One region of the Streptomyces sp. NPDC055955 genome, then DNA from elsewhere that is predicted to be linked to it. Evidence: riboswitches for the same ligand, from Rfam matches in the RefSeq annotation. Region 1 holds a riboswitch; each other region holds the start of a gene.
The links. Region 1 has a riboswitch for cyclic di-AMP ahead of ACFC96_RS38690 (transglycosylase SLT domain-containing protein). Riboswitches for the same ligand answer to the same signal wherever they lie in the genome.
Positions count from the first base shown of each region.

Region 2: it holds a riboswitch for cyclic di-AMP, as region 1 does, so the genes downstream of both, ACFC96_RS06555 (transglycosylase family protein) here and ACFC96_RS38690 (transglycosylase SLT domain-containing protein) in region 1, are expected to answer to the same signal.
Region 3: it holds a riboswitch for cyclic di-AMP, as region 1 does, so the genes downstream of both, ACFC96_RS33920 (M23 family metallopeptidase) here and ACFC96_RS38690 (transglycosylase SLT domain-containing protein) in region 1, are expected to answer to the same signal.

Region 1 is NZ_JBHJYS010000027.1:51,053-58,966, forward strand. It holds gene ACFC96_RS38685 (glycoside hydrolase family 43 protein) at 1-1,280, opposite strand, end outside; gene ACFC96_RS38690 (transglycosylase SLT domain-containing protein) at 1,555-2,295, opposite strand; cyclic di-AMP (ydaO/yuaA leader) riboswitch at 2,298-2,494, opposite strand; gene ACFC96_RS38695 (flavodoxin family protein) at 3,614-4,351, opposite strand; gene ACFC96_RS38700 (NAD(P)/FAD-dependent oxidoreductase) at 4,693-5,706, opposite strand; gene ACFC96_RS38705 (isoprenylcysteine carboxylmethyltransferase family protein) at 5,703-6,227, opposite strand; gene ACFC96_RS38710 (type III polyketide synthase) at 6,254-7,312, opposite strand; gene ACFC96_RS38715 (UbiA family prenyltransferase) at 7,461-7,914, shown strand, end outside.
Region 2 is NZ_JBHJYS010000003.1:94,053-101,966, forward strand. It holds gene ACFC96_RS06535 (exopolyphosphatase) at 36-980, opposite strand; gene ACFC96_RS06540 (DUF501 domain-containing protein) at 977-1,507, opposite strand; gene ACFC96_RS06545 (septum formation initiator family protein) at 1,592-2,080, opposite strand; gene eno (phosphopyruvate hydratase) at 2,184-3,470, opposite strand; gene ACFC96_RS06555 (transglycosylase family protein) at 3,789-4,472, opposite strand; cyclic di-AMP (ydaO/yuaA leader) riboswitch at 4,477-4,693, opposite strand; gene ACFC96_RS06560 (transglycosylase family protein) at 4,818-5,804, opposite strand; gene ACFC96_RS06565 (cytochrome P450) at 5,944-7,221, opposite strand; gene ACFC96_RS06570 (nucleoside triphosphate pyrophosphohydrolase) at 7,456-7,914, opposite strand, start outside.
Region 3 is NZ_JBHJYS010000021.1:111,398-119,311, reverse strand. It holds gene ACFC96_RS33935 (DNA topoisomerase (ATP-hydrolyzing) subunit A) at 1-565, opposite strand, end outside; gene ACFC96_RS33930 (M16 family metallopeptidase) at 807-2,183, shown strand; gene ACFC96_RS33925 (M16 family metallopeptidase) at 2,180-3,565, shown strand; cyclic di-AMP (ydaO/yuaA leader) riboswitch at 3,762-3,918, shown strand; gene ACFC96_RS33920 (M23 family metallopeptidase) at 3,931-4,719, shown strand; gene ACFC96_RS33915 (GntR family transcriptional regulator) at 4,985-5,671, shown strand; gene ACFC96_RS33910 (HPr family phosphocarrier protein) at 5,887-6,168, opposite strand; gene ACFC96_RS33905 (GNAT family N-acetyltransferase) at 6,346-7,914, shown strand, end outside.

The sequences.
Region 1 (7,914 bases):
CGCGGGGTGTCCGTGTGGCTCACGTCGACACCGAGCACCAGCGGTCCGTCGGCCGTCACCCTGGGCGTCGAACCCACCACGGTGCGTAGCGGCCCGACGCGGGCGATCACCCGTACCTCGGCGGCGTCGGCCTCGATCTCGTAGTGGTGCAGCTCGTCGAGCCGGACCGCGAGGCCGCCGGTGCCGTCCGCCGGGTCGAGGTGGGCGCGGACGCGGCAGGAGAGGTGCTGCTGCCGATGGCCTACGAAGGTGACATCGGCGGCGTCGAGCCCGTTCCCGACGGCGTGAAGGGTCAGCCGGCCCGGGCGTTCCTTCGTGGTGCAGTGCCGCGGGGAGCGGTGCCGGAGTGAGATCCAGGAGGGCTGCAGATCGGGGTCGTCGAAGTCGTCGGTGAAGGGTTCGGCGGAGACGGACACGGGCCCAGTCGTCGCCGGCGGGCCGACGACCGGCCAGCCGTTCTCCCAGGTGACCGGCGCGAGGAAGGTCTCACGGCCGAGCACGTGCCAGCCGGGGGTGCCGCCACGCGGCCGTACCCCGAGGAAGACCATCCACCACGTGCCGTCGGGCGCTTGCACCAGATCGGCGTGGCCGGTGTTCTGGACGGGTTCGTCGGTGCTGCGGTGGGTCAGGACCGGATTGGCCGGGCACGGTTCGAAGGGGCCGGTGGGCGCGGGGCCGCGGGCCACGGAGACGGCATGCCCGCGCTCGGTGCCACCCTCGGCGATCAGCAGGTACCAGTGGTCGCCCACGTGATACAGGTGCGGCGCCTCAGGGGCCTTGGCGCCCGGCGTACCGGACCACAGCGAGCGCGGCTCGCCGAAGGTCTCGCCGGTGTGAGGGTCGATGCGGACCTGGGAGATCCCGGCCACCGTGACCCAGCACGCGCCGTCCTCGTCCCAGGCGAGATCAGGGTCGATGCCGGGGACGCCGGGCAGGGGGACCGGGTCCGACCAGGGGCCCGCCGGGTCGGTCGCGGAGACGAGCAGATTGCCGCCTCCCTTGCTCACATTGGTGACGATCAGCCAGAAGCGGCCGTCGTGGTGGCGCAGCGTCGGCGCGTAGATCCCGGCGGAGGAAGGTGTGTCCAGGGGCAGCCGCAACTGGCCGGGCCGGTCGAGGACGTTGCCGATCAGCCGCCAGTGCACCAGGTCGCGACTGTGGAAGAGCGGCACTCCGGGGACGTACTCGAAGCTCGAGCACGCGAGGTAGTAGTCGTCGCCGACGCGGCAGACGCTGGGATCCGGGTGGAACCCGGGGATGACTGGCTGCAGGTCTGCCATGCTGTCTCTCTCCGTGGTGTCGAAGCGCTTCGATCCGCGGGGAGGATATGCACGGGGGTGATGGCGCGCAAGAGGGAGGACAGGACGAAAAAGGCCCTGAAGTCCCTTCCTATTGAGGGGACTTCAGGGCCATGGCGACATCGATGCGCTTCAACAGGCAGTCGCTGGGCTTCCGTTGAGGGGAGCGGACCGCGGCGTCCACTGCGCCGAGCCGGGGCGGAGCCCTAGGAGCGCAGCTGAGCAGCCGCCGGATCCCTCATGGTGAGACCTGCTGTCAGTACGCGCCGTTCACGTTGTCGATCGAGCCGTACTTGTCGGCCGCGTAGTTGCAGGCGGCGGTGATGTTGGCGACCGGGTCGTAGCTGTTCATCGACGTGCCGGGCACGTGGTACGCCTTGAACGTGGGGTCGATGACCTGCAGGAGCCCCTTGGACGGGGTTCCTGCGACAGCGTTGGAGTCCCAGTTGTTGATGGCCAGCGGGTTGCCGGAGGACTCGCGCATGATGTTGCGGTGGATGCCCTCGTAGGAGCCGGGAATGTTGTGCTGGGCCATGATGTCCAGCGACTCCTTGATCCAGCCGTCGAGGTCGTTGGTGTAGGACTTCTTCGCCGGGGCAGCGGCGAGCGGGGTCCGGACCTCGGAGCGGTCGGCCCGCGCGGCGTACTCTTCGGTGGCCACGGGCGTCGCGGAGCTCTTCTTGCCGAGCGTGAGCTTGAGGCCGGGGTGGATCAGCCCCGGGTTACCGCCAACGGCGGCTCGGTTGTCCTGGTACAGCTTCTGCCAGCCGCCGCTCAGAGAGTGCTCTCGCGCGATCTTGCTGAGGGTGTCGCCCGCGGCGACGACGTACGTCGCGGGGGCCGCGGCGCTCTTCGCTGCCGGGGCGGCCTGCGCCGCGCTGGCGCTGGTCGCGCCGAGCACCGGGAGAGCGAGCACGGCCGCGCCCGTGCCTGCGGCGGCGAGTCCCCGGGTGAGCGAGATGGACTTGGTGCGGCGGTGCATTCCCTTTGCGGGCATGAAAAATTCCTCTCCGTCGCCTGCGAGGTGAGCTGTCGGGTTCGGACGGGAGATGTCCGGTCGCACTATGTGTGCGACTGCACCCCGAGCCGTTCCGGAAACCGGATCGGCGGCTTACCTGGGTCCCCCGCTCCTGCCGTGCGTGACCGAGTGAGTGGGAGGGATTCCGGACAGCGGCAGGATTCGGCGTTCCATCCGGATTGACGGTGACATTAGGCGAGAGAGCGCGGACGGAACAAGACCAGAATTCCGGGAGCGAAATTCGAGAGCCCTGTTTCCGGCGACCTGAACCCGCCGCTCCCTTTGATCGAAAAGCCCAACCTTCTTTGCGCAGAAGGGGAGTAGGCGCAGCGGAGCCCGGGGCCCGCGCGTCCGACCGTGTGACGCGACTCACTGAATGGGGCGCGGACTGGTATCCCGCTTGATTACACAGCAGAGCGCCATATTTCGCGTAAATGCCTCACGAGATAGTCGCAGTCTCGCTTAAGTCATGAATAACCCTAAAAGCTAGCATTTAGTTCAAAGGCGGACATAGCAGCATGTCGCTTTTGGTACGTTTTGGGGCGCATTGCCATCAATGGTGGCCGGGTCGTGCGCTCGAAGGACGTCCCCGCTGCGCGGTTCCTGGCGGGTATCGATCCGGATGGTTCCTGAACGTGGCCCTGTGCGGTGAGGCCGAGGGGTCGATGGAACTGAGGGGATCGACTGAGGTGACGCCTGGGGGCTCCAGCTTGGGGGTACTCCTCGCCGACCTGATGGGCTCGCGGGAGATCCAGATTCGGGGTGGGCGAGGGCTTCGACCTTGGACCCGCAGAAAAGAGCCGGCTCAGGATCTGCGTGAGTTCAGAAAATGGCCCGCAAGTGATGGCAAGTCAGTTGTCGATCGTCACCGGTGTCGGTGAAGGTCTCGACTTGGACCGACGGGATTCTGGTGAAATCCCCTGCCGACCAAGGCCTTCCGGGCAGGTGTCTCACCGTGTGTGAGAACTGGTAAATCCCGGCCCACAGTGTCGACTCGGCAAGGAACGCGGACTTGCCTTTGATTCGCCGCTCACGCGGGGTATTTCAGCCCTTCATCCGGGCGAAGGCGTGCTGCGCGCGAGCGTGAACGCGCTTATGGGGGCGGCGCGTTCCTCTTTCCGGGCATGAAGCGCCGGGTGGTGACGAGCCGTGAAGCGGGCCGCCGCTTCCTCGGGGCCGGTTGCGCGGTGGGCTGACGGGACGAGGGTGGCTGGTGGTCGTGAGTGCGGACGTGCGCGGCATGCACGGCGTTCGACCGGCGCCGGGGGCGAGACGTCCCGTTGCCCTACGGGTGCCGCTAGCGGTGTTCCGGGTTTTCGTAGTCGTGGCGGCAGCCGGCGTCCCAGGCGGCGCGCTGGTTGCCGTAGGCGGGGATGCCACCCAGGTCCTTCAACGCCCGGGCCAGGTGCAGCAGGTTCCAGGTCATGAACGTGGTGTTGCGGTTGGTGAAGTCGTTCTCGGGTCCGCCGGAGCCCGGGTCCAGGTAGGAGGGGCCGGGGCCGGCCTCACCGATCCATCCGGCGTCGGCCTGGGGCGGGATGGTGTAGCCCAGGTGTTGGAGGCTGTAGAGGACATTCATCGCGCAGTGTTTGACGCCGTCCTCATTGCCGGTGATCAGGCAGCCGCCGACGCGGCCGTAGTAGGCGTACTGGCCGGCGTCGTTGAGGAGACTGGAGCAGGCGTAGAGGCGTTCGATCACCTGCTTCATCACGGAACTGTTGTCGCCCAGCCAGATCGGTCCGGCCAGCACGAGGATGTCGGCGGCCATGACCTGACGGTAGAGGTCCGGCCAGGCGTCCGTCTCCCAGCCGTGCTCCGTCATGTCGGGCCACACGCCCGTGGCGATGTCGTGGTCGACGGCCCGGACGATGTCGACGTGGACACCTTGGCCTTCCATGATTGCGGTGCTGCGGCCGATCAGGCCCTGAGTGTTGCTCGTTTCCGGTGAGCGTTTCAGGGTGCAGTTGATCACCAGCGCCCGCAGGTCGTCGTACCGGGCCGGAGGCGCGTCGGTGGCGGGTGACGAAGCGGTCATACGGTCCTCCCAGAGCCCTGTCGCCACCTGGTGCGCGGCGACGTGTCCACTGTGCCCAACATGGGGCCTGGCCGACGGCAGCCGCCACAGCAGAGCCTCCGAATGGCCCTCATGGTGTGCGCATGCGGTCGGCTGATCCCGAGCAGGAGTTGTGGGGCGGGCCCGGCCGGTACAGATCCCGGACGACCCATGAATTCCCCGCGTCCCGGTCAGGTGTCGAGGGAGGCGGCGGTGCGAACTGGCCGGAGTACCCGGAGTACCCACATGGACCTGGCGAATCGAAGCGCATGGAGAAGCGCATGTAACGGGCAGCGTGGCCTGAACATCGATCAGACGCTTCCCTACTCCAACGCGTGAACCGCCGCGGAGAACACCGGCGGCATCCGGGACGCAGCCGGGACGATGAGGCGGGCGGTGCCAGGACGGCGGCCCGCGGCCAGGAGGGCGCCGGTCAGCAGCCGGTGGCGACGGGTCAGCCGTGTCCAGGAGCGCTCGTACTCCTGCGGTCGTCCGGCGGCCAGGCAGCGGACGGCTGCCCGCGCCGTCGTAAGCCCGAGGGCGATGCCCTCGCCGGTGAGGGCGTCCAGGTAGCCCGCGGCGTCGCCGACGAGCAGGACACGGCCGGCGACTCTGCGTCGTGCGCGCTGCCGCAGGGGTCCCGCGCCACGCACGTCCGTCGCGGCCGCACCACGGAGGAACGCCGTGAGGGCGGGGAAGCCGGCGAGGTGCTGGTCGTAGCTGCGGCGGCAGCGGCTGAGGATCGCGACGCCCACCAGATCCTCGCCCACCGGTGTCACATAGGCCTCGCCCTCACCGGACCAGTGGACCTCCACGAAGTCGGTCCACGGCTCGACGCGGAAGTGCCGGCGAAGTCCGTAGCGGCCGTCTTTGACTCCAGGCATCTCCAGTCCCACCGCCCGCCGCACGGGGGAGTGCAGGCCGTCGGCGGCGATCAGCCAGCGGGCTGTCGTACCCGCCGCGGTGACGGAGTCGGCGCTCTGGCGCACTTCGCCGACCTTGCCCTTCACGATCCGCACGCCGAGATCGAGAACGCGCCGGTGAAGCGCGGCGTGCAGCGTCGTACGGCGGATTCCCAGCCCGCTGCGGTCGCGGAAGCAGGCTTCGGCGCGTGCGGTGCCGTCCACGTAGCGGATGCCGCGCAGCTCGTGGCCGGTGACCTGAATGCCCAGTCCTCGCAGTGCGGCGACACCGCTCGGCATGACGCCCTCTCCGCACGCCTTGTCCACGGGTGACGTGCGGGGTTCGACGACGACTGTCTCCAGGCCGGCGAGCGCGGCGTGGATGGCGGCGGCCAGACCGGCCGGCCCGCCGCCCGCCACCAGTACGTCGATCACGCCGCGGCGGGCGTGGTCGACGCGGCCAGGGCGCGGTTCTCGCAGCGAATGCGGACGGTGAGCAGCGCGGCGTTGAGCAGAGTGAACGAGGTCGCCGTGACCCATGCGGTGTGGATCAGCGGAAGGGCGACGCCCTCGGCGACGACGGCCACATAGTTGGGGTGCCGCAGCCAGCGGTACGGGCCTCCCGTCACCAGAGGCAGTCCGGGTACGACGATCACCCGGGTGTTCCAGCGGGGCCCGAGCGTGCTGACACACCACCACCGCAGGGCCTGGGCGGCCGCGAACAGGGCGAGCATCGGCCACGCCAGTGCGGGCAGGAAAGGACGGTCCACCAGCCCTACTTCGAAGAGGCAGCCACCCAGAAGCCCGGTGTGGAGGGCGACCATCGCCGGGTAGTGACCCTGCCCCGAGACGGTGGCCCCGCGGGCTGCGCTCCACCGTTCGTTGCGACGGGCGACGACGAGCTCGGCGACGCGCTCGCCTGCGACCGCGGCCACCAGCAGTCCGTACCAGATCATGCTTTCCCTGTCCTCCGAGATCCGAACTACCAGCGCAGCAATACGAGTTCGCAAGCGAAGCCGGGCCCCATGGCAAGCAGCACACCCGGCGTGCCCGGCGGCGGCCGGTGGTCGGCCAGGGTGTCGCGCAGCACGTGGAGTACCGACGACGAGGACAGGTTGCCCACCTCGGCCAAGTGACGCCAGGTCACGTCGAGTGCGTCACCGGGCAGGTCGAGGGCCTCGGCAACAGCCTCCAGGACCTTGGGGCCGCCGGGGTGGCACACCCACGCGGTCACGTCCTTCCTCTTCAGCCCGTGGTCTGAGAGAAACCCCTCGACGTCATCGGCGAGATGACGGCGTATGACGTCGGGCACCCGCGGATCGAGGACGACCCGGAAGCCGGAATCCCTCACGTCCCAGCCCAGGAGGCGCCCGGTGTCCGGATAGAGGTGGCTGCGGGTGTCCACGATCGTCGGGCCGGCGGTCTCGGCCGGCCGGTGTGCCCCGAACCCGACGACTGCGGCGGCCCCGTCTCCGAACAACCCGGTCGCGACCAGGTTGGCCGTGGTGGCGTCATTGCGCTGGAACGTGAGTGAGCACAGCTCGACCGACAGGAGCACCGCCACGTGGTCGGGCCGGCCGACGAGATAGTCGTGCATGCGTGCCAGACCGGCGGCGCCGCCGGCACAGCCCAGTCCGAACATGGGGAGCCTCTTGACGTCGCGCCGCAGTCCGAGGCGTACAGCGAGCCGGGCATCGATCGACGGGGTGGAGATGCCGCTGACGGAAGTGAAGATCAACAGGTCCACGTCCGCCGCCGACAGCCCGGCCATGCGCAGGACGTCCCGGACAGCCCGGCCGCCCAGGTCGGTGGCGGTAGCGATGAAGACGTCGTTGGCGGCGCCGAACCCGTCCAGTTCCCCGTACCGGTCGAGGGGCAGCGTCATATGGCGCGAGCCGACCCTGGCGCTGCGGTGCAGGCGGTCCAGGACCCTGCGGTCGGTGCCCTTGGGCAGACACGTGCGGGCCACCATGTCGGTGATCTCGGACTGCGCGCGACGGTGCGGTGCGAGGGCGCCGTGAACGGCAGCGATCCGCGTCATGGGGTTCCCGTCCGATGACCGACTGGGCTGGCTTGCTCTCCACGTGTTCCCCATGCCGAGGGCTCGCCACCAGGGATCGCCCGTCCGGCCGTTCGGCCCCGGGCGAGTGCTCGGGCCGGGCGGGTCCGGGGCGTCTAGGATCGGCCGGGTGGGCACACCCGAGCATGCGGCGGCCGACGGCGCGACCCTGCGCCGGACGGGCCGGGCGGTCGCCCTGGCCGGTTCGTGCCACCCCGCTCCCGTCGTGGTGGTCACCGCATTGACTGCCGTGATGGTCGTGACCTCCGGCCAGGGCGCCGCACGAGGCGTCCTCACCACGATCGCCGTTCTGGCAGGTCAACTGTCCATCGGATGGTGCAACGACGCCTTCGACGCGCGCCGGGACATCGCCGCGGGCCGACATGACAAACCCGTCGTCGACGGCGCCATCGAGGTGAGACACGTGTGGGTGGCCGCATACATCGCGCTGGCCCTGTGCGTACCGCTGTCGCTGGCCTGTGGTGCGCGGGCGGGCACGGTGCACCTCGTGGGCGTGGGGGCGGCGTGGGCGTACGACCTACGACTCAAGGCGACAGCCTGGTCCTGGGTGCCGTACGCGGTGG
Region 2 (7,914 bases), on a different contig from region 1:
GGTCGCGAAGCGGCCGGGAAACAGCCTGGAGAGGGCTAGGCGATCGACCAGGCGATGCCGTCGAGGATGTCGTGCTCGCTCACCACGACCTCCTTGGCGCCGATCCACTCCATGATCAGGCGCAGCACCAGCGCGCCGGAGGCGATGACGTCGACGCGGCCCGGGTGGATGACCGGGTTCAGGGAACGCTGGTCGTGCGTGGACGTCACCAGCCAGTCCGTGAGCTCGGCGACGCGCTCGTAGGAGATACGGGAGTGGTGGATGGCCACCGAGTCGTACTCGCTCAGACCGAGCGCGAGCGCGGCGACCGTCGTCACGGAACCGGCCAGACCCACGAGCGTGCGGGCCGCGGTCAGCGGGACGGTCTGCGTCACGAGGTCGAGGGCCGCGACGACGTCCTCACGAACGGCCTCGATCTGCGCGGGCGTCGGCGGATCGGTGACCTGGCCGTCCTCGCCCATGAGGTGGCGCTCCGTCATGCGGACGCAGCCGATGTCGACGGAGCGCGCCGCCAGGACCGTGTCCTCGCCGACGACGAACTCCGTCGAGCCGCCGCCGATGTCCACGACCAGGTAGGGCTTGTCGAGGTCGGCCCGGCCCGTCAGCTCCTTCGTCGCGCCGGTGAAGGAGAACTCGGCCTCCTGGTCGCCCGTGATGACCTCGGGCTCGACGCCCAGGATGTCCACGACCCCGCGCACGAAGTCGTCCCGGTTCTCGGCGTCGCGGGACGCGGACGTGGCCACGAAGCGGATCTTCTCGGCGCCGTGCGCTCTGATGACCTCGGCGTACTCGCGGCAGGCCGCGAAGGTGCGCTCCAGCGCCTCGGGCGCGAGGCGTCCCGTGCGGTCCACGCCCTGCCCGAGCCGCACGATCGTCATGCGCCGGTCCAGTTCCACGAGTTCACCCGTGGCGGGGTCGGCGTCGGCGACGAGGAGCCGGATCGAGTTGGTGCCGCAGTCGACGGCGGCGACCCTGGTCACTGGCTCTCCTCGGGCGCGGCCGACACGCAGGGCCCCTTCGCCCACCACTCGGGCAGCATCGCGATGGCCTCGTCGCCGAGCGGGTTCACACCCGGGCCCGCGGCCAGGGAGTGGCCGACCAGGACGTGCAGGCACTTCACCCGGTCCGGCATGCCGCCCGCGCTCGGGAAGCCCTCGAGGACCTCGATGGCGTCGCGGCGCGCGATGTAGTCCTCGTGCGCCTTGCGGTACGCGTCCGCAAGCTCGGGATCCGTCTGAAGGCGCTCCGTCATCTCCTTCATGACGCCGTTCGCCTCCAGCGTGCCGATCGCGGACGCGGCGCGCGGGCACGTGAGGTAGTACGTCGTGGGGAAGGGCGTGCCGTCCTCGAGGCGCGGCGCCGTCTCGACCACGTCCGGGTTGCCGCAGGGGCAGCGGTGCGCGATGGCCCGCAGGCCGCGCGGCGGGCGGCCGAGCTGCTCCTTGAACGCCTGGATGTCGGCGTCCGTGGGCGCGGTCGGCTCGGTCTGGGGCGGGGGCGTGTCCATGCCTGGGGGCTTTCCTTCAGTGAACTTCGGTAGGGGTACTGCGGATTCGGGGTGCTGCGGGTGCGGGGCTTCGGTGCGGGCGGGTCAGTCGCCGGGGCGGTCGGCCTTGTCGACGCCGTCCCAGACGTTCGAGTACCAGGGCCGTCCCTTCGCGCCCCCCTCGGAGCGGGTGCGCTTCGCCGCGTCGGGGTCGCGCGCCACGTAGCCGGTCTCGCCCGGCATCACCAGGTGGAGCCGGTCGCGGATCCGCTGCTCGGCGTACGAGTCGTCCTGCCAGCGTGCCTTCTCGTCGCGCAGCCTGTCGACCCTGCTCTGGGCCTCCTGCTGCCGGCGCTGGAGGTCGGCGATCTCCCCGCGCTGGGAGACGTACTGCCTTATGGGGTAGGCGAGCGCGACGACCAGGGTGCACAGGACGAGGGCCAGGAGTGCCGCGCGGCCGGTGAGACGGGAACGGCGGGCCTGACGTCTGGTCTGGGAGCGGTAGACGCGCTCGGCGGTCTGCTCGCCGAGCAGACGCAGCCGGGTCGCGGTGGAGAACCGGTCACGGTCCCTGTCCCGGACTCTCCCGGCCATGTTCGCGCCTCCCCTTTACGTGCGTACGTCCCCGCACACGGTACGGGACCGGGTGCGGGGACGTACGTACGACGCTTCCTAAGGCAGTGCCTTAAGAGCGCGCTCAGCCCTTGAAGCGGGGAAACGCGCTGCGGCCGGCGTAGACCGCGGCGTCGTCGAGGATCTCCTCGATGCGCAGGAGCTGGTTGTACTTGGCGACGCGGTCCGAGCGGGCCGGGGCACCGGTCTTGATCTGGCCGCAGTTCACCGCGACGGCGAGGTCGGCGATGGTGACGTCCTCGGTCTCGCCGGAGCGGTGGGACATCATGCACTTGAAGCCGTTGCGCTGGGCCATCTCGACGGCGTCCAGGGTCTCGGTCAGCGAACCGATCTGGTTGACCTTGACGAGCAGGGCGTTGGCGGAGCCCTCCTCGATGCCGCGGGCGAGGCGCTCGGGGTTGGTGACGAAGAGGTCGTCGCCGACGATCTGGACCTTGTCGCCCAGCTTCTCGGTGATGACGTTCCAGCCGGCCCAGTCGTCCTCGTACAGCGGGTCCTCGATGGAGACCAGCGGGTACGCGGAGACGAGCTCCTCGTAGTACTCGGTCATCTCGGCGGCCGAGCGGGACTTGCCCTCGAACTCGTACTTGCCGTCCTTGTAGAACTCGGACGCGGCGACGTCGAGCGCGAGCGCGATCTGCTCACCGGGAACGTAACCGGCCTGCTTGATGGCCTCGACGATGAGGTCGAGGGCCTCGCGGTTCGAGCCGAGGTTCGGGGCGAAGCCGCCCTCGTCGCCCAGACCGGTGGACAGGCTCTTGGTCTTCAGCACCTTCTTGAGGGTGTGGTAGACCTCGGCGCCCCAGCGAAGGGCCTCGGAGAAGGACTCCGCGCCGATCGGCGCGATCATGAACTCCTGGATGTCGACGTTGGAGTCGGCGTGCGACCCACCGTTGAGGATGTTCATCATCGGGACGGGCAGCAGGTGCGCGTTCGGACCGCCGAGGTAGCGGAACAGCGGCAGGTCGCTGGCCTCGGAGGCGGCGTGCGCGACGGCGAGGGAGACGCCGAGGATGGCGTTGGCGCCGAGCGAACCCTTGTTGTCGGTGGCGTCCAGGTCGAACATCGCCTGGTCGATCAGGCGCTGCTCGGTGGCGTCGTAGCCGACGAGCTCCGGGCCGATCTGCTCGATGACGGCGAGGACGGCCTTCTCGACACCCTTGCCCTGGTAGCGGTTCGGGTCACCGTCGCGGAGTTCGATGGCCTCGAACGCGCCGGTGGACGCACCGGACGGGACAGCGGCACGACCGGTGCTGCCGTCGTCGAGGCCGACCTCGACCTCGACCGTGGGGTTGCCTCGGGAGTCCAGGATTTCCCGGGCTACGACGACGTCGATGGACGGCACGAGCATCTCCTTATGGGATGTGACGCAACTACGCCGGGCCGCATGGTCCGGCAACACACGAGCCTAACCGGCTCCAGGCACCGGCCAGCCGACCGACCGGCCCGTGGACAAAAACCGAGAGCGAATTGTTTCCGAACGGAACAAAAAGCACCGGCCGACAACGGACGAAAGCCCAGGACCCCTCACGCACCAAAACCCCGCCCCGGGCGCGACGGGGGAATGCGCACCCGGGGCGGGGAGTCCTTGGGGGGACCTGGCGTGGTACCGGCCGTCCGCCGAAAGCCGGCACCCGAGCGGCCTGGGGGCTGTCGCCCCCTCCCCTCCTTACTTGAGGTGGAGCTGCTGACCCGGGTAGATCAGGTCGGCGTCCTCGACGATGTCCTTGTTCAGCTTGAAGAGCTTCGCCCAGCCACCCTTGACGTGGTGCGCCTCGGCGATGGTGCTGAGGGTGTCGCCGGCCTTCACCTTGTACTCGCCGTCACCCTTCTCGACCTTCTTGCCGGCCGGGGTCTCGACGGTCTTCTTCGACTCCTGCTTCGGGGCGGCAGGCGCCTTGCGCTCCTGGCTGCGGGTGGTCGGCTGCTCGGTGCGCTCCTGCTGCTTCGGGGCGGCGGCGGCCGGGGCGGAGCCGGTCGAGGCGGCGGACAGGCCCACGCCGCAGCTCGGCCAGGCACCCTTGCCCTGGCTCGCCAGGACCTTCTCGGCGACGGCTATCTGCTGCGCCTTGGAGGCCTTGTCGGCGGTGGAGGCGTAGGCGGTGCCGCCGTACGCGGCCCAGGTGGACGAGGAGAACTGGAGGCCGCCGTAGTAGCCGTTGCCCGTGTTGATCGACCAGTTGCCGCCGGACTCGCACTGCGCGACCGCGTCCCACTCGGAGGTGGTGGCGGCGGAGGCGCCGGTGGCACCCATCAGCGGGACGGCGACAGCGGCACCGGCGACACCGGCGAGCGTGGCGACGCGAACGGCCTTGGACGGGCGACGGTGCTTGCCCTTGCTGGAAAACAGCATCGAGAGATCCCCTCACCGACGCCTACGAGGTGAGCTGTCGGGTTCGGGCCGGATGAGTGCCCGGTCGCACGTCCTGCGTGCGACTTCACCCCAAGCCGGTCGGTCGGCCGTCTCTCGACGGCCGGGGCCGGCACTTACCTTGGGTCCCCCGCTCCTGCCTACGGCGCTTACGCGACGACTGTTCCCGTACGGACGTTGGCAGGATTCGGCGTGACATCCGACGGGGCCCGCTGTGGCGAGCGGTGATGACCGTAAGCAGTGGATCGCCCGAATTTCAAAGACGATCAGGGCCTTTGAGACCCATCTCTCACCGTCACCAAAGCGGACATCACGCCCGAACTGCCCCTACTTTTCGCCCGATTCGAGCCCAAGATCCAGACTCTGACCAGGAAGGATGAGGTCGGGGTCGGCGCCGACCGTCTTCTTGTTCTCGGCGTACAGAGCGGCCCATCCGCCGTCCACGTCATGGGTGTCGGCGATGCCCCAGAGGTTGTCGCCGGAGCGCACGGTATAAGTACCTTCGTCCGCATTCACACCCTTGCGCCCGCTTTCTCCGCCGCGCGAGGCATGGCGGCCCGAGCCGTCGTCGGCGCGCGAGGAGCCCGGGACGTCGTCCTCGGCGGCGTCGCCGCGGTGCCGGCCGGAGGCGGGCGCAGCGGCGGAGTCCGAGCCGTCGGAGGCCTCCGACGAGGGCGCGCCGGCGGTCGAAGTCGAGCCGTCCCGGCCGGACTTGTCGCTCTTGGAGTCGCCCGCGGTGTTACCTGCGGTATCACCCGAGTCGTCGTGACTCTTCTCTCGGGAGTCGCCCTTCGCGGCCTCGGACGCGGAGTCCGCCGACTCGTCGCTCGCGTCACTCTTCGCGGTGTCGCCGTCCGCCGCGTCGTCACGGCCGGAGTCGCCGGCGGACGCGGACGGGGTCGGCAGGGCCGCCCCGGGGTCGACGTCGGCCGCGGCGTCGTCCGCCGTGAGCCCCGAGGTGACCGAGCAGACCGGCCACGCCCGCGGACCCTCGTCGGCGAGGACCTTCTCGGCGACGGCTATCTGCTGCGAGCGGCTGGCCTGGTCGGCGCGCGGCGCGAAGTCGAGGCCACCGTGGTCCTCCCAGATCTCCTGCGAGAGCTGGAGCCCGCCGTAGTAGCCGTTGCCCGGATCGGCGCTCCAGGAGCCGCCGCTCTCGCACTCGGCGAGCTTGTCCCACGTGGCGGTCGACGCGGCGCTCGCGCTGGTCGCGCCGAGCAGGGGGATCGCGATGGCGGAGCCGGCCACTCCCGCGGCGACGATGAGCGCGGGAGCCTGGCGGGGGCGACGGTGACGACCGTTCCCGGTGAGCATGAAGGCGCCTTTCGGTGGCTCGGGGAATGCTGCGGCGGGTGGTGCCGCGATGACTGGTGAACGTAGCGGGAGTCGAACGCTTGTCACAAGTCGATGCAGCCGAGATCACGTGAAAGTCACAGTCTTGACGAACCGTCAGTTACACCGCTTCGCCCGGACCTTCCCGATGCGGCGTGAACTCGACCGGAAGCGTGCGCAATCCCCGCATGATGAGGCCGCCGCGCCAGCGCAAATCGGCAGGATCTCCCGCGAGTCGCAGGTCCGGAAGGCGCGTCAGGAGCGTAGCGAGGGCGGTCTGCCCCTCCAGGCGCGCGAGGGGGGCTCCGAGGCAGTAGTGGATCCCGTGCCCGTATCCGAGGTGCTGGTTGTCGCGCCGGGAGAGATCGAGGGTGTCGGGCTCGTCGAAGCGCGCCGGGTCGCGGTCGGCGGCGGCGAGCACGACCAGGACGGGGTCGCCGGCGGCGATGTCCTGTCCCCCGACGGTCAGCGGCTCGGTCGCGAAGCGCCACGTGGCGAGCTCCACGGGGCCGTCGTAGCGCAGGAGTTCCTCGATCCCGGTCTCCAGAAGGCCGGGCTCGGCGGCTCCGGGGGCCAGCGACCGCTGGAGCCGCTCGCGCTGCTCGGGGTGGGTGAGCAGGGCGTACGTGCCGTTGCCGATCAAATTGACCGTGGTCTCAAAACCTGCGAAGAGAAGGATGAAGGCCATGGCGGCGGCCTCGTTCTCCGTGAGGTGCTCCCCGTGGTCGGAGGCGCGGATGAGGCCGGAGATGAGGTCGTCGCCCGGGTCGCTGCGCTTGCGGTGGATGAGTTCGGCCAGATAGCCGCGCATCTTCTTGACGGAGCGCGCGACACCGCCGCGCGGGCCCCCGCCGTGGCGGATCATCATGCCCGCCCAGTCGCGGAAGTCGTCCTGGTCCTCGCGCGGGACGCCCAGCAGGTCACAGATCGCGTAGATGGGGAGCGGGAAGGCGAAGTCGTGGATCAGGTCGGCCTCGCCCCGGGCGGCGAACCGGTCGATGAGGCCGTCCGTCAACTCCTGCACACGAGGAGCGAATTCGGCCACCCGGCGTGGGGTGAACGCCTTCGAGACGAGGCGGCGCAGGCGGGTGTGGTCCGGCGGGTCGATGTTGAGCAGATGGGTCATCAGCTCGGCCTTGCGCTCGCCCGGAATGCCGGTCTTGCCCTTGGCGTGGGCGGGCTCGTCGTGGTGCGCCGGGTTCTTGGACAGGCGCTGGTCGGCCAGCGCCTGTTTCGCGTCCGCGTACCGCGTGACCAGCCAGGCCTCGACACCGCTGGGGAGCGTCGTGCGGTGGACGGGCGAGTGCTCGCGCAGCCAGGCGTAGGCCGGATACGGATCGGTGGCGAACTCCCAGGTGAAGAGTTCGGGAGCGGTGCGCTGCGCGGGCTTGTCGGTCACGCCTCGACCGTATCCGGCGCGGGGCGCCACCCCCTGCCGGACCCCACCGCCGCCGGTTCTAGGGCCTGTCGTCACATTCCCGTCGTCCGCCCGAGGGGCGGGCCCGGCGGCGTCCGGTGCGTGCGATCGCAAGGCGCCGGAGAGCCCTTGCAGCGGAGCTACCAGGGCTATTCGGCAACGCCGCGAGCGGGCGTGCCAGACGCCGCCGGGCAGACGGGAATGTGACGACAGGCCCTAGGCCAGCCCCTCCGCCGCCCGGATCGCGTCCCGGTACGCCCGGGACGCCGCGCGCAGTGCCGCCTCCGGGTCGACGCCGTCGGCCTCGGCGCGCAGGGCGAGTGCCAGCAATTCGTAGCCGACGCCCTCGCCGGACGGGAGGGGCACGTCGAGGCCGGCCGTGCGGACCCTCGATCCCAGTTTCGCCGCGAGCGCGAGGCCGGGCTGTCCCACCGGCACCCCGTCCGTGACGGACTCGCGCTGCTTCTCCACGGCCTTCGTGCGCAGCCAGTGCTCCTTCACGTCCTGCGGGGTGAGCGCCGTGTCGTCGCCGAAGACGTGCGGGTGACGGTGGATGAGCTTCTCGACGATGCCGCCGGCGACGTCGTCCACGGAGAACGCCTCGTCCCCTTCCTCACCGGAGGCCTCCTCGGCGATCCGGGCGTGGAAGACAACCTGGAGGAGCACGTCGCCGAG
Region 3 (7,914 bases), on a different contig from region 1:
TACCGACGGCGATGCCGGACGCGCCGTTGACCAGGAGGTTCGGGTAGGCGGCCGGCAGGACGGCGGGCTCCTGCTCCTGGCCGTCGTAGTTCGGCCCGAAGTCGACGGTGTTCTCGTCGATCGACTCCGTCATCAGCGACGTCGCGGGGGCCATCCGGCACTCGGTGTACCGCATGGCGGCCGGCGGGTCGTCGTTCCCCAGGGAGCCGAAGTTCCCGTGGCCGTCGACCAGGGGGAGGCGCATCGAGAAGGGCTGGGCGAGCCGCACCAGGGCGTCGTAGATCGACGCGTCTCCGTGCGGGTGCAACTTACCCATGACCTCGCCGACGACGCGGGCGCACTTCACATAGCCCCGGTCGGGGCGCAGGCCCATCTCGTTCATCTGGTAGACGATGCGCCGGTGCACGGGCTTCATGCCGTCACGGGCGTCCGGCAGGGCCCGGGAGTAGATCACCGAGTAGGCGTACTCGAGGAAGGAGCCCTGCATTTCGTCGACAACGTCAATGTCGAGGATCCGCTCCTCGAAGTCGTCGGGAGGCGGGGTCTTCGTGCTGCGGCGGGCCATCGCTGCTGCGGCTCCTTCACAGATGCTGCCGGGGCATGTACGAGAATCTGACGCGCACCATTGTGGACCGCCCCACTGACAACGCCGACCGCGACCCGTCCGTACGGCGTTCGGTGCTCGCTCTCGGCGTACCCAGTGCGGGAACTTCGCCACGCGTCAGAACGCTTGCATACAGTGGCAGAACTGGCAGCACATCTGCAGTTTCCGCGATAGTTCCGCGATCGAAGGGACGTACATGCCCATGGGTCACACGGCCACCGCCGAGGCCGGCTCCGGCGGCCTGACAGCGACCGAGCACCGCCTCGACAACGGGCTGCGCGTGGTCCTCTCCGAGGACCACCTGACCCCGGTCGCAGCCGTCTGCCTCTGGTACGACGTCGGCTCGCGCCACGAGGTCAAGGGCCGCACCGGCCTGGCTCACCTCTTCGAGCACCTGATGTTCCAGGGCTCGAAGCAGGTCCACGGGAACGGGCACTTCGAGCTGGTGCAGGGCGCCGGCGGCTCGCTGAACGGGACGACGAGTTTCGAGCGCACCAACTACTTCGAGACCATGCCGACCCACCAGCTGGAGCTCGCGCTGTGGCTGGAGGCCGACCGGATGGGCTCCCTCCTCGCCGCGCTCGACGAGGAGTCGATGGAGAACCAGCGCGACGTCGTCAAGAACGAGCGCCGCCAGCGCTACGACAACGTTCCGTACGGGACCGCGTTCGAGAAGCTGACCGCCCTCGTGTACCCGGAGGGTCACCCGTACCACCACACGCCCATCGGCTCCATGGCCGACCTGGACGCGGCCACCCTGGAGGACGCGCGGAACTTCTTCCGTACGTACTACGCCCCGAACAACGCCGTCCTCTCGGTCGTCGGGGACATCGACCCCGAGCAGACGCTGGCCTGGGTCGAGAAGTACTTCGGCTCCATCCCGCGCCACGACGGCAAGCAGCCCCCGCGCGACGGCGCCCTGCACGAGCGGATCGGTGAGGGCGTGCGCGAGGTCGTCGAGGAGGAGGTCCCGGCCCGCGCGCTGATGGCCGCCTACCGGCTGCCGCAGGACGGCTCGCGCGCGTGCGACGCGGCCGACCTGGCCCTGACGGTCCTCGGCGGCGGCGAGTCGTCCCGGATCTACAACCGTCTCGTCCGCCGCGACCGGACCGCCGTCGCCGCCGGGTTCGGTCTCCTGAGGCTCGCGGGGGCGCCCTCCGTGGGGTGGCTGGACGTGAAGACGTCCGGCGACGTCGAGGTGCCGGTCATCGAGGAGGCCGTCGACGAGGAGCTCGCGCGGTTCGCCGCCGACGGGCCCACTCCCGAGGAAATGGAGCGCGCCCAGGCCCAGTTGGAGCGTGAGTGGCTCGACCGGCTCGGCACGGTATCGGGCCGCGCCGACGAACTGTGCAGGTTCGCCGTCCTGTTCGGCGACCCGCAGCTCGCCCTGACCGCCGTGAAGCGCGTCCTGGACATCACCGCAGAAGAGGTCCGGGAGGTGGCCGAGGCCTATCTGCGCCCCGACAACCGCGCGGTGCTCGTCTACGAGCCCACGGCCCCCGAAGGGGCCGGCGAGAACGCCGACGAGACCGCCGCCACGACCACGGACGAGACCGCAGACGAGGAGGCCGGCAAGTGACCGAGCTCGCGACCATGGACTTCCACCCGCAGCCCCAGGCCGGCACGGCGCGGCCGTGGGCGTTCCCCGCGCCCGAGCGCGGCACCCTCGACAACGGCCTGACGGTGCTGCGCTGCCATCGTCCGGGCCAGCAGGTCGTCGCCGTCGAGATCAACCTCGAAGCGCCCCTGGACGCCGAGCCCGCCGGGCTCGACGGCGTTGCCACGATCATGGCGAGGGCGTTCTCCGAGGGCACCGACAAGCTCGCGGCCGAGGAGTTCGCCGCCGAGCTGGAGCGCTGCGGTGCCACCCTCGACGCGCACGCCGACCACCCCGGCGTACGGGTCTCTCTGGAGGTCCCCGTCTCCCGCCTGCCGAAGGCGCTCGGCCTGCTCGCCGACGCGCTCAGGGCACCCGCGTTCGCGGACAGCGAGATCGAACGTCTCGTGCGCAACCGGCTCGACGAGATCCCGCACGAGACGGCCAACCCCGGCCGCCGCGCCGCCAAGGAACTCTCGAAGCAGCTCTTCCCGGCCACCGCGCGCATGTCCCGCCCGCGCCAGGGCTCCGAAGAGACCGTCGCGGCCATCGACGCGGCGGCCGTGCGCGCCTTCTACGACCGGCACGTGCGCCCCGCCACGGCCACCGCGGTCGTCGTGGGCGACCTCGCGGGCATCGACCTCGACGGCCTGCTCGCGGACACGCTGGGCGCCTGGACGGGGAACACGACCGAGCCGCGCCCCGTACCGCCCGTGACGGCCGACGACACCGGCCGGGTCGTCATCGTCGACCGGCCGGGCGCGGTGCAGACGCAGATCCTGATCGGCCGCGTAGGAGCGGACAGGCACGACCGGGTGTGGCCGGCGCAGGTGCTCGGCACGTACTGCCTGGGCGGTACCCTCACCTCCCGCCTGGACCGTGTCCTGCGCGAGGAGAAGGGCTACACCTACGGCGTGCGGGCGTTCGGCCAGGTGCTGCGCTCGGCACCGGACGGGACGGGTGCCGCGATGCTCGCCATCAGCGGCTCCGTGGACACGCCGAACACGGGTCCGGCGCTCGACGACCTCTGGAAGGTGCTGCGCACGCTCGCCGCGGAGGGCCTCACCGACGCCGAACGGGACGTGGCCGTACAGAACTTGGTGGGCGTCGCCCCGCTCAAGTTCGAGACCGCCGCTGCCGTCGCCGGGACGCTCGCCGACCAGGTCGAGCAGCACCTGCCGGACGACTTCCAGGCGGAGCTGTACCGGCGGCTCGCCGCGACAGGCACCGTGGAGGCCACCGCGGCCGTCGTGAGCGCCTTCCCGACGGACCGCCTGGTGACGGTGCTCGTCGGTGACGCAGCCCAGATCGAGGAGCCCGTCAGGGCGCTCGGTATCGGAGAGGTGACCGTCGTCACGGGCTGACCGTGACCGGTGTGCAACGAGGGGCCCCGGTGGGCGAGATGACCACCGGGGCCCTTGTATGTCCGAATTGAACCAGTGGTTGCCTGTCTGCCCTGTGGCATGCGCTACAAAAGCCCGGTTCCGTTTGTTGATTGAAAGATGCCCCGCTTAGCGTCGGTCCGGCTGTCCGCCAGATGTACGCCGCGCCCGCGGCACCGGACAGTCATCGCCGAGTCCCCCAAGGCGCGAGCCGGGGGAGCCGGGGACCCACCGTCCCTGGGGTGAATCGGACGCCCTTTCCTGAAGGGGGTCCGTAGGAGACCTTCCTGCTCCGAACCCGTCAGCTAACCCGGTAGGCGAGAAGGAAGGAAAGGATCAGCCACTCCATGGCGTTCACCCGTGCCACCGGGAAGCACCGTCGCCCGAGCCGTCTCACGCGTACCACCGCGCAGGTCGCCGGCGTCGCCGCGCTCACCACGACCGGTGTCATCGGAGGCCTCGCCGCCCCCGCCCTCGCCGCTGACGACGCGTCTCTCGAGCAGACGGGCCTGACCAAGGCCATCTCCATCGGTGACTCCCTCGCGCAGCAGATCGACGCGCAGGCCGCCGCCCAGCAGCAGGCCGCCGACAAGGCGGCCGCGAAGGAGAAGGCGGAGGCCGCGGCCAAGAAGAAGGCCGAGGAGGACCGGCGCGAGGCCGCCGCCAAGGCCAAGGCCGAGCGTGAGGCCAAGGAGCGCGCCGCCCGTGCGGCCGAGCGCAAGCGCCTGAACGCCTTCGTCCTGCCCGTCACCGGCTCGTACGTGTCGACCGCGTACAAGGCCAGCAGCGGCCTGTGGTCCTCCGGCAGCCACACCGGCATCGACTTCCACGCCGCCAGTGGCACCTCGGTGCACGCCGTGGGCGCGGGCACGGTCGTGGAGGCCGGTTGGGGCGGCGCCTACGGCAACAACATCGTCATCAAGATGAACGACGGCACGTACACGCAGTACGGCCACCTGTCGTCCATCGGCGTCTCCGTCGGCCAGACGGTCACCCCGGGCCAGCAGATAGGCCTCTCCGGGGCGACCGGCAACGTCACGGGCCCGCACGTCCACTTCGAGGCGCGCACCAGTCCCGAGTACGGCTCGGACATCGACCCCGTCGCGTACCTGCGCTCGCACGGCGTCAACGTCTGACCCTCGCCGCGTACGCGCGACAACGCACCGAAAGCCCCGGCTCGCCGAGCCGGGGCTTTCGGCGTCACCGGCCGCGGTCGTCACCGGACCGGCGCGTTCGTTCCCGGCGGCGCTGTCCAAAAAATATCCATGGATTACGGCCCGCCGTCGGAAATTCGGGCCCGCTGGAATAGAGTCGCTGGGAAAGCGCGCTGAACGGACTTCGATCGCGCTGCACGAGCGACTGTCTACCGCGTTTCGCGGGGATTAAGGCGGAGGTCGGTCCATGCGCATTCCGGCGCACTCGGTATGCACGGCGATCCGCGACGACATCGTCTCCGGTGTCCACGAGCGCGGCGGCAGACTCACCGAGGAGGTGCTCGCCCGTCGCTACGGCGTCTCCCGCGTTCCCGTGCGCGAGGCGCTGCGCACCCTGGAGGCCGAGGGCTTCGTCGTCACCCGCAGGCACGCGGGCGCGTGCGTCGCCGAACCCACCACGCAGGAGGCGGCGGACCAGCTGGAGATCCGGATGCTCCTCGAGCCGCTCGCCGCGGCCCGCGCCGCGCAACGCCGCACCGAGGCGCACCTGAAGGTGCTGCGCGGCCTGGTCAGGCTGGGTCAGGAGCGCTCCCGGCAAGGTCGGAGCGAGGACCTGCGCGCGCTGGGCGGCTGGTTCCACGAGACGCTGGCACAGGCCTCCGCCAGCCCGGGGCTGATCACGATGCTCACCCAGCTCCGCCACAAGATCGCGTGGATGTACACCGTCGAGCAGCCCGCGCGGCCCGCCGACTCCTGGGCCGAGCACGGGGCGATCGTGGACGCTGTGGCGCGCGGTGACGTGGAGCGCGCGCGGGCGCTCACGGCGCAGCACACGGAGCGCGCGATGACCGCCCACCGCCTGCGCGCCCCTCGTACGGGTGGCCGTGTGAGGACTTCGCAACATCCCGTCAACACACTGGGGCCTCAGCATTAACAAAGCCGCCGTATACAAATAGGGCGGCCTATTTCCAAGGGCTCTTTCTGTGCTGCTCCGGAATTATGGGAACGGACTCACGGAAAGACAAAGGGTCTGCTCGGAAAATCCGAACAGACCCTTTAATCGGCGCGATCTTCTGCGAGCAGTGAACGACGCCCAAGAATCCGGACGTCCGGTACGGGTCACTGTCGAGCCCCGTACCGGCCTGTGTACTAGACGGTCTCGGGAAGCTCCTCGAGCCCCTCGGAGACCAGCTTGGCCAGACGGTCGAGTGCGATGTCCGCACCCTCGACGTCGGAGGCCAGGACGATCTCCTCGCCGCCGCCGGCGCCCAGGCCGAGCACCGCGAGCATGGAGGCCGCGTTGACGGGGGTGCCGTCGATCTTGGAGATCGTCACGGGGACGCCGGCCGCCGTGGCCGCGCGGACGAAGATGGAGGCGGGGCGGGCGTGGAGGCCCTCGGCCCAGCCGACGTTGACGCGGCGCTCAGCCATGTGATGCTGCCCTTCAGGATTCTCACGGTTGTCTAGACCAGTCTCCCACACCGGTGGGCGTGCCCGATATGGGTCCTACGTACCGCCCGTACACGCCCGTCGGCCCTCATAGCGTGCCTTCGGCCCGCTCGCGCCGCGACCCGTACGACTGTCACCGCCGCGCCGTACGCTGTGCCCATGCAGACCCCGTCGGACCGGCACGCATACCCCGCCCACTGGGAAGCAGACGTGGTGCTGCGCGACGGCGGCACCGCGCGCATCAGGCCCATCACCATCGACGACGCCGAGCGGCTCACGAACTTCTACGAGCAGGTCTCCGACGAGTCGAAGTACTACCGCTTCTTCGCGCCGTACCCCCGTCTGTCCGCCAAGGACGTCCACCGCTTCACCCATCACGACTACGTGGACCGGGTGGGGCTCGCGGCCACGGTGGGCGGTGAGTTCATCGCGACCGTCCGCTACGACCGCATCAACGCCCAGGGAATGCCCGCCTCCGCCCCCGCCGACGAGGCCGAGGTCGCCTTCCTCGTCCAGGATGCCCACCAGGGCCGGGGCGTCGCGTCCGCGCTCCTGGAGCACATCGCCGCCGTCGCCCGCGAGCGGGGGATCCGCCGCTTCGCCGCCGAGGTGCTGCCCGCCAACACCAAGATGATCAAGGTGTTCACGGACGCCGGATACACCCAGAAGCGGCACTTCGAGGACGGCGTCGTCCGCCTGGAGTTCGACCTCGAACCCACCGAGGCCTCGCTCGCCGTGCAGCGCGCCCGCGAGCAGCGCGCGGAGGCGCGCTCGGTGCACCGGCTCCTCGCCCCCGGATCGGTCGCCGTCATCGGGGTGGGCCGCACGCCCGGCGGAGTCGGCCGCAGCGTCCTCGACAACCTCCGTGACGCCGGCTTCACCGGCCGCCTCCACGCCGTGAACAGGGCGTTCCCCGACGACCTGCGCGACCTGGACGGTGTCCCCGCCCACCGCTCCGTCCACGACATCGACGCCGCCGAGCCCGTCGATCTCGCCGTCGTCGCCGTCCCCGCGCGGTACGTCCCCGAAGTCGTCGCCGAGTGCGGCGAGCGCGGGGTGCAGGGGATCGTCGTGGTCTCCGCCGGATACGCCGAGTCCGGCAGCGAGGGCCGCGCCCGCCAGCGTGAACTGGTGCGCCAGGCACGCTCGTACGGCATGCGCCTCATCGGGCCGAACGCCTTCGGCGTCATCAACACCTCGCCCGCGGTGCGGCTCAACGCGTCGCTCGCGCCCGAGATGCCGCGCGCCGGCCGTATGGGCCTGTTCGCCCAGTCCGGGGCCATCGGCATCGCGCTGCTCGCCCGCCTCCAGCGGCGCGGCGGCGGAGTGACCGGAGTGACAGGTGTGTCGACCTTCGTCTCCGCCGGCAACCGCGCGGACGTGTCGGGGAACGACGTACTCCAGTACTGGTACGACGACCCGGACACGGACGTCGCCCTGATGTACCTCGAAACCATCGGCAACCCGCGCAAGTTCACCCGCCTCGCCCGCCGCACGGCGGCCGCGAAGCCCCTCGTCGTGGTGCAGGGCGCCCGGCACAGCGGCATCGCGCCCCTCGGCCACGCGGTCCGCGCCACGCGCCTGCCGTACGCCACCGTCTCCGACCTGCTGCGCCAGGCGGGTGTCATCCGCGTGGAGACCATCACCGAACTCGTCGACACCGGCCTGCTCCTGGCCCGCCAGCCCCTCCCGCCGGGCCCCCGCGTGGCGATCCTCGGGAACTCGGAG